Regions from separate parts of the Tessaracoccus terricola genome, predicted to be linked through region 1. Evidence: riboswitches for the same ligand, from Rfam matches in the RefSeq annotation. Region 1 holds a riboswitch; each other region holds the start of a gene.
The links. A riboswitch is a leader RNA that binds a small molecule or an ion and turns the genes downstream of it on or off. The one in region 1 is predicted to bind thiamine pyrophosphate.
Positions count from the first base shown of each region.

Region 2: linked by a shared signal. The riboswitch ahead of ACYU7G_RS10910 (YkoF family thiamine/hydroxymethylpyrimidine-binding protein) and the one ahead of ACYU7G_RS02525 (bifunctional hydroxymethylpyrimidine kinase/phosphomethylpyrimidine kinase) in region 1 are both predicted to bind thiamine pyrophosphate.
Region 3: linked by a shared signal. The riboswitch ahead of ACYU7G_RS07995 (thiamine ABC transporter substrate-binding protein) and the one ahead of ACYU7G_RS02525 (bifunctional hydroxymethylpyrimidine kinase/phosphomethylpyrimidine kinase) in region 1 are both predicted to bind thiamine pyrophosphate.

Region 1 is NZ_BAAHBS010000001.1:571,386-574,647, forward strand. Features, by position in the region: gene ACYU7G_RS02510 (exodeoxyribonuclease III) at 1-528, opposite strand, end outside; gene ACYU7G_RS02515 (SRPBCC domain-containing protein) at 561-989, shown strand; gene ACYU7G_RS02520 (GNAT family N-acetyltransferase) at 1,039-1,893, shown strand; TPP riboswitch at 2,011-2,109, shown strand; gene ACYU7G_RS02525 (bifunctional hydroxymethylpyrimidine kinase/phosphomethylpyrimidine kinase) at 2,092-3,262, shown strand, end outside.
Region 2 is NZ_BAAHBS010000005.1:242,923-246,184, reverse strand. Features, by position in the region: gene ACYU7G_RS10920 (ABC transporter ATP-binding protein) at 1-395, opposite strand, end outside; gene ACYU7G_RS10915 (ECF transporter S component) at 385-1,002, opposite strand; gene ACYU7G_RS10910 (YkoF family thiamine/hydroxymethylpyrimidine-binding protein) at 989-1,618, opposite strand; TPP riboswitch at 1,670-1,778, opposite strand; gene acuI (acrylyl-CoA reductase (NADPH)) at 1,924-2,910, shown strand; gene serC (phosphoserine transaminase) at 2,907-3,262, shown strand, end outside.
Region 3 is NZ_BAAHBS010000004.1:480,297-483,558, reverse strand. Features, by position in the region: gene ACYU7G_RS08000 (FtsX-like permease family protein) at 1-1,689, shown strand, start outside; TPP riboswitch at 1,694-1,799, shown strand; gene ACYU7G_RS07995 (thiamine ABC transporter substrate-binding protein) at 1,842-2,915, shown strand; gene ACYU7G_RS07990 (ABC transporter permease) at 2,879-3,262, shown strand, end outside.

The DNA of each region.
Region 1 (3,262 bases):
CCGCTCGGCGGCGGTGACGTGGGTGTGGCCGGCGAACGCGGCGGGGTCGAACAGGTCCTGGTCGGAGGGGGCGATGTTGATGTCGCCGCACAGCGCCACGTCGGCGGGGCCGTCGGCCACCACGGCCGCCAGCGCGTCCAGCCAGGCCAGCTTGTAGTTGTAGTGGGGCGAGTCCACCTCGCGCCCGTTCGGCACGTACAGCGAGTGCACGCGCACGCCGTCGCAGGTGGCGCTGAGAGCGCGCGCCTCGGTGCGGTCCTCGTAGTCGGGCTGCCCTGCGAAGTTGGCCTCGACGTCCTCCAGCCCGACGCGGGAGAACAGCGCCACCCCGTTGAAACCGCCCTGCCCGTGGTGGGCCACCTCGTAGCCGAGTTCGGTCAGCGGACCGGAGAACAGGTCGTGGAAGGCGGAGTCGGTTAGCTTGGTCTCCTGCAGGCACACGACGTCGGGCTTGCGCTCCTCGAGCCACGGCAGCAGCCGAGGCATCCGTTGCTTGGCCGAGTTCACGTTCCAGGTGGCGATCCTCACGTCTGCGAGGCTACCGGGTCGATAATGGGGGCATGTCAGCGTCGACAGAGCCCATCGTCCACGAGGTGCACGTCCCCTGCTCGCAGGAGGCGGCGCACCGCTACTTCACCGCGCACCTCGGCTCGTGGTGGCCGCTGGAGAGCCACGGCGAGTTCGGCGAGGAGGCCACCGTCGCGTTCGAGGGCGACGAGGTGGTGGAGCGGCTGGGCCGGGAGGTCAGTGTCTGGGGTGAGGTCCTGGAACACCACCCGCCGAGCACCCTCACCTTCACCTGGCACCCCACCCGCGGGGCCGACGAGGCCACCCGCATCACCGTCACCTTCACCCCCGACGGCGACGGCACCCTCGTGCGGCTGGTCCACTCCGGTTGGGACCAGATCCCCGACGGCGCCGCCCGCCGCGAGCCCTACGTCTCCGGCTGGTTGATGGTGCTGGGCCGCTACGTCATCCGCTGCAGCTGAGACCGGCGTTCCGCCCGGCCCGGGGGTGTCGGAGCCGTAGGCTTGGCGGGTGAACAAGTCGCGCCGCAGCTCGGGCAAGAAGTCGTCCCGCAACCCCGGGAAGGCGTCCGCGTCGCGTGCGCTGACCGGCGTGCGCCTCACGGACGCGCTGGTGGCCGGCTGGCGGCCGCTGCAGCGCTTCGAGGTGGCCGGGTTCGCGCTGTTCCGCTCCGGCGGCGTCACCAAGCGCGCCAACAGCGCCGTCGCGCTGGACGCACCCGAGGACGCCGAGGCGCTGCTGGAGGCCATCGGGCGGGTCGAGCAACTGTGCGAGATGGCCGGTGACAAGGCCTGCTTCCGGATCATGAGCACCCACGGCCCCGCGCAACTGGACGCGCTCCTGGCTGGGCGCGGGTACACCGTCGCCGGCCAGAGCACCATCTTGTCCCTGTCCCTGACAGGGGCGCGCGAGTTCGTCCCGCACACCTCGGCCGAGATCCGCGCCGGGGAACTGGACGACGACTGGTTCGACGCCGCCTGGCACCTCGCGCCCCGGGAGGGGGAGGGTGCCCGGGAGGCGACCCGCTCGATCATGGCCGCCACCCCGGCCGTCCAGGTGATGCTGCGCCCGGCAGGAGCGGAGGCCGCCGAGCCCGACGAGGTGGTGGCCGTCGGGCGGGCCGCGCTGGCGGAGGTCGGCAAGTTGAGCGTGGCAGTGCTGAACGTCATCACCGTCGCCCCGGAGCATCGCCGGCAGGGGCTGGGGCGGGCGGTTTCCGAGACGCTGCTGGCGGTGGCGGCCGCCCACGGGGTGGAGCGCGTGCTGCTGGAGGTGGAGCGGGACAACGCGCCCGCGATCGCCCTCTACCGCGGCCTCGGGTTCGAGCCGCTCGGCGAGTACCACTACCGCGTGGCCGGTCAGTAGTTTCCGGCTGCGGAACGGGCCGAAACCCGCTGGCCGCGTGTGGGAGGCAGCTGGCCGGCCTGTCTCACCACCGCTCCCGGACCCGACGGCGGGGCCGGGGCATCTGCTTATACTGACGGCCTGGACACGGGGTGCGTCACCCGATGTGGCGCTGAGATCACACCCGTGGAACCTGATCTAGCTAGTACTAGCGAAGGGATGTCCTCAGTGACTTCTGTCTCCCATGCCCCCGTTCCCCGCGTGCTCTCGATCGCAGGAACCGATCCCAGCGGCGGCGCCGGAACCGCCGCAGACCTCAAGTCGATCACCGCCGCCGGCGGCTACGGAATGACGGTGGTGACCTCGCTCGTGGCCCAGAACACCCACGGCGTGCGCGCCATCCACACCCCAGCGCCGAGGTTCCTGCGCGAGCAGCTCCTGGCCGTCAGCGACGACGTCGAGATCGACGCGGTCAAGACCGGCATGCTCGGCACCGTCGACAACATCCAGACCGTCTCCGAATGGCTCGACGCCAACCCGCCCCGGGTCCTGGTGGTGGACCCGGTGATGGTGGCCACCAGCGGGGACCGCCTGCTGGATTCGGAGGCGGAGCAGGCGATGGTGGAGTTCTGCCGCCGAGCCACCGTCGTCACCCCCAACATCGCGGAACTCGCCCGCCTCACCGGCAACCCGCCCGCGGCCGACGAGGCCGAGGCGCTCCGCCAGGCCGCCGCCTGGGCCGGCGCCGTCGGGGTCGCCGTCGTCGTCAAGACCGGCCACCTGGCCTCCAGCCGGGTCACCAACACCTGGGTCTCGCCGGACGGCACGCGTATCCCGGTGCCCGCCACCAGGCTGGACACCGACAGCACCCACGGCACCGGCTGCTCCCTCGCGGCAGCGCTCGCCACCCGCCTCGGCCGCGGCGACGACCCGGCCGCAGCCCTCGCCTGGGCGACGGCGTGGCTGCACGAGGCGATCGCCCACGGCCATGCCCTGGCCGTGGGTTCCGGCCACGGCCCGGTGGACCACTCGCACCGCTCCCGACGCCTCCAGGCCGCCGCGGCATCCAACCCTTGGCTCGACGACGACGCGGTGGCCCCCGCCCTCCACCGGCCTGACGACCTCGCCCCCGACCTCCCCGACGGCGAACCCGACCCCGCCGTCGAACCGGTCGGTCCCTGGACCCGGGCGCTGTGGCGGGCCGGACAGCCCACCGCGGAGGCGATCGCGGCGTCCGGTTTCGTGCGCTCGCTGGTGGACGGCAGCCTCCCGGAGGAAGCGTTCATGTTCTACCTCTCGCAGGACGCGCTCTACCTCGGCCGGTACTCCCGTGCGCTCGCGACGCTGTCGGTGGCCGCGGACCGGCCCGACGCCCGTGAGTTCTGGGCCG
Region 2 (3,262 bases), on a different contig from region 1:
GCGGTGGCGAGCGCGTCGGCCACCAGCCCGGGGATCCGGGACGGCTCCTCGCACAGGTTCTCCAGCGGGAAGGCGAGCTCGTCGTCGACGTCGGTGAGGCACACCCCCGAGGACGGGTCCTGCCCCACCACGCCGACGACGTCGGCCAGACCCGCCACGCCCACCTCCGCCACGGGCCGCCCCACCACGACAACCGAGCCCGTGACGGACGCGTTGATCGCGCCGGGGACCGCGCCGTGGAGGGTGCGCAGCAGCGTGGACTTGCCGGACCCCGACGGGCCGAGCACCAGCACCTCCTCGCCCGCCGTGACGGTGAAGGTGGCGGGCCCCACGCCGAGACCGGAGGGGAACACCACCTCCACCTGGTGCAGTTCCACGAGCGGGTCAGCGCTCACGGCGCACCACCTCGGCCGGAGCGTCGTCGCGGGCGATCCGGAAGTTGGCCAACACGCCCGTGGCCTTGAGGGCATCGACGAGCACCTTCGCGAGCAGGCCACCCAGGATGACGCCGGAGGCGGCCTGCATCCCGAACCGCAGCCAGAAGATGTTCTGCCCGTACCAGCCGGAGCGGAAGGCACTGTAGAAGAAGACGATGGAGGCGCCGAGCAGCCCGGACAGGGCGTAGGTACCCCAGCCGAAGCGGCGGTACCGGCCGATCGCGAACGCCAGTTCGCTGCCGAACCCCTGCAGGGCGGCCGCGATCAGCAGCGTCGGGCCGGCCGGCGATCCCAGGAACACGAACTCCACAACGGATGCGAGGATCTCCGCGACGATGCCGACGCCCGGTCGGCGGATGATGGCAATCGCCAACGGTGCCACCAACAGCCAACCCCCGAACAGGACGTGCTGGGCAACGTCGCCGGCGGGGCCCATGGCCACGGCGAGGGCGTTCCACGCCTGCACCAGCACCCAGTACAGGAACCCGAAGGTGACGCCGAGGACCACCATGAGCACGATGTCGCGCAGGGGCAGGGCTGCGCGCCCCTCGTCACGCCGCAGCATCGGCGTGGCTCGGGCTGTTGACGGAGATGCTGAGGTGCGCGACGACGTGCTGGACGCTGCGCCCCACCATCGTCCAACCTGCGACGACGGTGCCCAGGATGGTGCCCAAGTCACCCTCCAGTCGGGTGACGAAGTGCTCCGAGCCCCGGAACGTGCCCTGATCGCGGGCGAGTTCGATGGCCGCCTCGATGTCTCGCATGTGGTCCGGTTCCACTCCCGCGCGGACGTCGTCGGCCAGTGGGTAGAGGGCCCACTCGGCCGCAGCCCAGGCCCCGACTTCGCGGCCCGATGATGTCTCGACCGCACGTGGTCCGGCACCGCCCGGCAGTTCGCAGACCACCTCTCCCGGGCAGCCGCGGCTGAGCAGGACCGTGATGGCCGCGTGGTGCCCGGTGGCTGCGATGGCCGCGGACAGGTCCGTGAGCCACGCCAGCAGGTCCTCCTCCGGGCCACCCGCCCAGGTGCTGACGTCTCCGGTGCTGATCCGAAGGCCGCGTGGGTCGACGTCGCGCAGTGCGGTCAGGATGACGTCGGCGTAGTCATCGCTCATCACGGCGACACTGACCCTGGCCCCCACTCCGAAGCGCAGCGGGTCTGCTGTGAACTCGTTTGGCATTTTGCCCTTTCCGTGGACTTCGCACGGAGGGCGGGGTTGCCCGAGATCCAGCAGATGAGGCTGGTCGCTCCCTGCGCTGGCATGATCCAGATCAGGTTCTACGGTCGGAGTTGGAGTACTCCCTCTCAGCCCAGCTCACTGGACTCCCGTGCGTTGCCCACGCTAGCAGGCGTGACCAGTAGGAAGTTCCTTGTCCACGCCCCAGGACAAGGTTGTGACCAGCGCTCGCGACTCGCCGGTCGGGCTGCACAGCTATACAGGCCCCCAAGCGTGTCACGAGCCCCTGTCACACCTAGGCTGACCACATGACCTTCCACGCGCTGCTGACGAACGAGAATGCCGGCCGGACCACCACGGAACTGGTGGAACTCACCGACGCCGACCTGATGCCCGGTGACGTCACCGTCGATGTCGAGTACTCCACGCTGAACTACAAGGACGCGCTCGCGGTGACGGGCGCGGGGAAGATCATGCGGCAACACCCGCTGGTCCCGGGCATCGACTTCGCGGGCACCGTGGCCGAATCCGACGACGAGCGCTTCCGTCCCGGGGACAAGGTGGTGGCGAACGGCTGGGGGCTCAGCCAGACCCACCACGGTGGCCTCTCAGAGCGGGCTAGGGTGCCGGGCGACTGGCTGGTCCCGCTCCCGCAGGAGTTCAGCACGTTCGACGCCATGGCCATCGGCACGGCCGGCTACACCGCCATGCTGTGCGTCCTGGCGCTCGAGCACGGCGGCCTCACCCCGGACTCGGGTGGCGTCCTGGTCACCGGCGCGGGCGGTGGTGTCGGGTCCATCGCGATCGCCGTCCTGGCCGGGCTCGGGTACCGGGTGCTCGCGTCCACCGGACGTCCCGAGGAGTCCGACTACCTGACCGGACTGGGCGCTGCCGAGGTCATCGACCGCGCCACCCTGTCCGAACCGGGCAAGCCGTTCGCCCGGCCCAGGTGGGCGGGCGCCGTCGACACCGTCGGCAGCCACACCCTCGCCAACGTGCTGGCCGCGACGGACCGCGCCGGGGTGGTGGCCGCGTGCGGCCTGGCGCAGGGCAACGACCTGCCCACCACCGTGCTGCCGTTCATCCTGCGTGGCGTGACGCTCGCGGGAATCGACTCGGTGGAGGCGCCGCAGGAACTCCGCCGGACGGCATGGCAGCGGCTGGCCCGCGACCTCGCCCCGGCCAGGCTCGCCCGCACCGCCAGCACCATCGGCCTCGCGGAAGTGCCGGCCACTGCCCAGCAACTGCTCGACGGCAGGGTCCGCGGCCGCACGGTGGTGGACGTCCGGGCCTGACGGACGTGTGTCCCGGGGCGCCGCCGGGGCGTGAGAGAATCGGGCGCGTGATCACCATTCCCGAAGAGTTGCTGCCCGCCGACGGTCGCTTCGGATCCGGACCCGCGAAGGTCCGCCCCGAGGCCCTGGACTACCTCGCCATGCGTGGCGACGTGATGGGCACCTCCCACAGGCAGGCGCCCGTGCGTGACCTGGTGGCCGCCGTCCAGCACGGCCTCGCCGAGCTGTACTCCATCCCCGAGGGCTACGAGGTGGTGCTCGGCAACGGCGGCTCCACCCTGTTCTGGGACCTGGCGGTCAGCTCGCTGGTGGAGAAGCGGTCCGCGCACGGCGTGTTCGGGGAGTTCTCCAA
Region 3 (3,262 bases), on a different contig from region 1:
GCCGCCTTCCTGCGACGGTTGGGCGCCTCCCCGGTCAAGGTGGCGCTGCCGATCCTCGTCGAGGCCCTGCTGCTGGGCCTGGTGGGGTCCGCGATCGGCATGCCGATCGGACAGTCGCTGGCGGACCGGTTGAACGACCTCGGACGGGAGCACGGCCTCGCGCTGGGCGCCGTCATCCCGGACCTGTCCACCACCGAGGCGTGGCTGTGCATCGGGCTCGGCGTCCTGATCACCGTCCTCGCGGCGCACCGGCACGCCACCGCCGTCTCCTTCACCGAGGCCCTCCCGCCGCGCCCCTTCATCCCGCGTCCCCGGCTGCACTTCAGCGACGCCGCGTGGACCAGCGTCGGGCTCGTGGCCGTCGGCGTCGGCCTCCTCGCCGTCGGCACCGTGCTGCCGGGCATGCCCCTGCCGTGGGCGTGGGCGCTGCTGGGCGCCGTCGTCGTCCTGGTGGGCACCGCCATCGCCACCCCCGTCCTGGGCGCACCCTTCGTGCGACTCGTGGGGCTCGCGGGCCGGCCGCTGCTGCGCGACGTCAGCACCATCGCCGCCCGCAACGTCACCCGCCACCCGGTGCGGTTCGCGAAGGCCACGGCCGCGCTGGTCCTCGGCGTGGGCCTGGTCGCCACCTTCGCGGTGCTCGGCGCGTCCGGGCGGGCCTCGGCCCAGCACGACCTGCCCGAGAACATCCACGGCGACCTGTTCGTCACCTCCTCGGCCGAGGGCGGGTTCAACCGCGGCGTCGGGGAGCTCGCCGCGACCCTGCCCGGGGTGGAGCAGGTCACCACGTACGGCATCCAGACCGCGCTGCGGGGCGGGGACCCCGTCCGTTTCGCGGTGGCGATGCCCGGCACCCTCACTGACGTGGTGAACTACGAGGTCACCGACGGCCGCGAGCTGGAGGCCGTCGACGAGATCATGGTCTCGGCCGAATACGCGGCGGCGACAGACCTGGAGCGGGGCAACGCGTTCAACGTGGTGATCAACCAGCAGCGGGTGGAGGTCCGCGTCGTCGGCATCTTCGAACCCGCCCGCGGCGTTGACCTGCCCCCGGTCATCTCGGCGCGCGGCACCTTCACCGACCGCGGCGTGACCGACGTCGACGACTTCGTCGCGCTGGAGCTCGCCCGGACCGCCGACGTCGGCACACTCCGCACCATCCTGCTCGACATCACCTCCTCCGACCCCCTGCTGCGGGTCCAGGACATTGACGAGTTGGCCGCGGCCCGGGGCGAGGCGCTGGCGGCCGCCTCCGACACCGTCGGGTCCCTGCTCACGCTGCTGACCTGGATCGCCATCATCGGGATCGCGGGAACGCTGCTGATCGCCGTGCAGGAACGCAAACCGGAGTTCGGGGCCCTGCGCCTGGTGGGCATGGACCGGCTGCAGGTGAGCGCCATGGTGGCGTTGGAGGCCATCCTGATGGGCACCGTCGGAGGCCTCGTCGGCACGGCCGCGGGCACCATCGCCGGTTGGGGGCTGCAGCGCGGCCTGGCGAACATGGGCTACCCGTTCCTGGAGATTCCGTGGGACTCGCTGTGGGGTCTCGTGCTGCGCGGGTTCCTCGTGGGTGTGGCGGCCGCGGTGCTGCCGCTGCTCGCGGCGCTGAAGCTGCAGGGTCCCTACCGGCTCCTGCAGCACCGGTCCACGACGGCCGACGTGGCCGAGCCCACCGTCGACGCCGTGTAGGGTGGGCGGCGCACAGGGGAGCGCAGCACGTGCGCTGAGAGTGCGGACCAGCCGCAGACCCTCAACCTGATCCGGTTAGCACCGGCGTAGGGAGTGAGCCAACATCTCCTCGGCCAACCATCGGCCGGGCCCGCAGGACCAGGAGGAGACTCATGTCTTTCGCACGCAGGACCACCGCCTCGACCACCGCGCTGCTCGCCGTCGCCGCGCTCGCGGCCTGCTCGGGCAGCCCGGCCGAACCCGGCCAGGACCCCACCGCCGGCGACGGCGGCGTCACCACCAGCACGGAACTGACCGTGGTCACGCACGATTCCTTCGCGCTGCCCGACGAGCTCAAGGAAGCCTTCGAGGAGGCCTCCGGCTACGACGTCACCTACGTCGCCCCCGGTGACGGCGGTGCGCTGGTGAACCAGCTGATCCTCACCAAGGACTCCCCCCTCGGCGACGTCGTGTTCGGCGTGGACAACACCTTCGCGCGCCGCGCCGTCGACGAGGGCGTGTTCTCGCCCTACACCTCGGCGACGCTGCCCGCCTCGGCCGAGCAGTACGCCATCGAGTCGCTGACGCCGGTGGACATGGGCGACGTGTGCATCAACGCCGACACCCAGTGGTTCGCCGACGCCGGAATCGACGTCCCCACCACCCTCGAGGACCTCACGGATCCCGCCTACGCGGACCTCCTCGTGGTCTCCCACCCCGCCTCGTCGTCACCCGGGCTGGCGTTCCTGGCGGCCACCGTCGGAGCCGAGGGCGAGGGCTGGCTGGAGTACTGGGACGCGCTGGTGGCCAACGGCGTGAAGGTGGTCCCCGGGTGGAGCGAGGCCTACTACACCGAGTTCTCCGGGGCCGACGGCGAGGGCCCGTACCCGCTGGTGCTCTCCTACGCCACCTCCCCCGCCTTCACCCTCACCGAGGACGGTTCCGCCTCCACCACCGAGGCGCTGCTGGAGACCTGCTTCCGGCAGGTGGAGTACGCCGGTGTGATCGCCGGCGCGGAGAACGAGCAGGGTGCGCAGGAGTTCATCGACTTCCTGCTCTCGGCCGAGGTGCAGGCCGCCATCCCGGAGCAGATGTACATGTACCCGATCGACGACGAGGTGGAGCTGCCCGCCGACTGGGCGTCCTTCGCGCCGCTGTCCGAGGCCCCCATCGAGGTCCCCGCCGAGGAGATCGCCGCCAACCGCGACCAGTGGATCAGCGACTGGACCGCCCGGGTGATCGGCTGACCTTGAGGCTGTGGCGGCTGGCTTGGGTGGCGGCCGGGATCATCCCGGCCGCCTTCCTGGCCGTCTTCTTCGCACTCCCGGCGGGGACGCTGGTGGCCAAGGGCTTCGTCGTCGACGGCGCCCTCACCCTCGAGGGCTTCCAGCGGGTCTTCAGCGCTCCCCGGACCTGGCGCATCCTCGGCTTCACGTTGGGGATGGCCGGCCTCGCCACCGCCGCCTGCCTGCTGTTGGGCATCCCGGGGGCGCACCTGCTGTACCGGCGCCGCTTCCCCGGCCGCGCCGTCGTCCGGGCCCTGGTGGTGGTGCCATTCGTGCTGCCGACGGTGGTGGTGGGCGTCGCCTTCGGC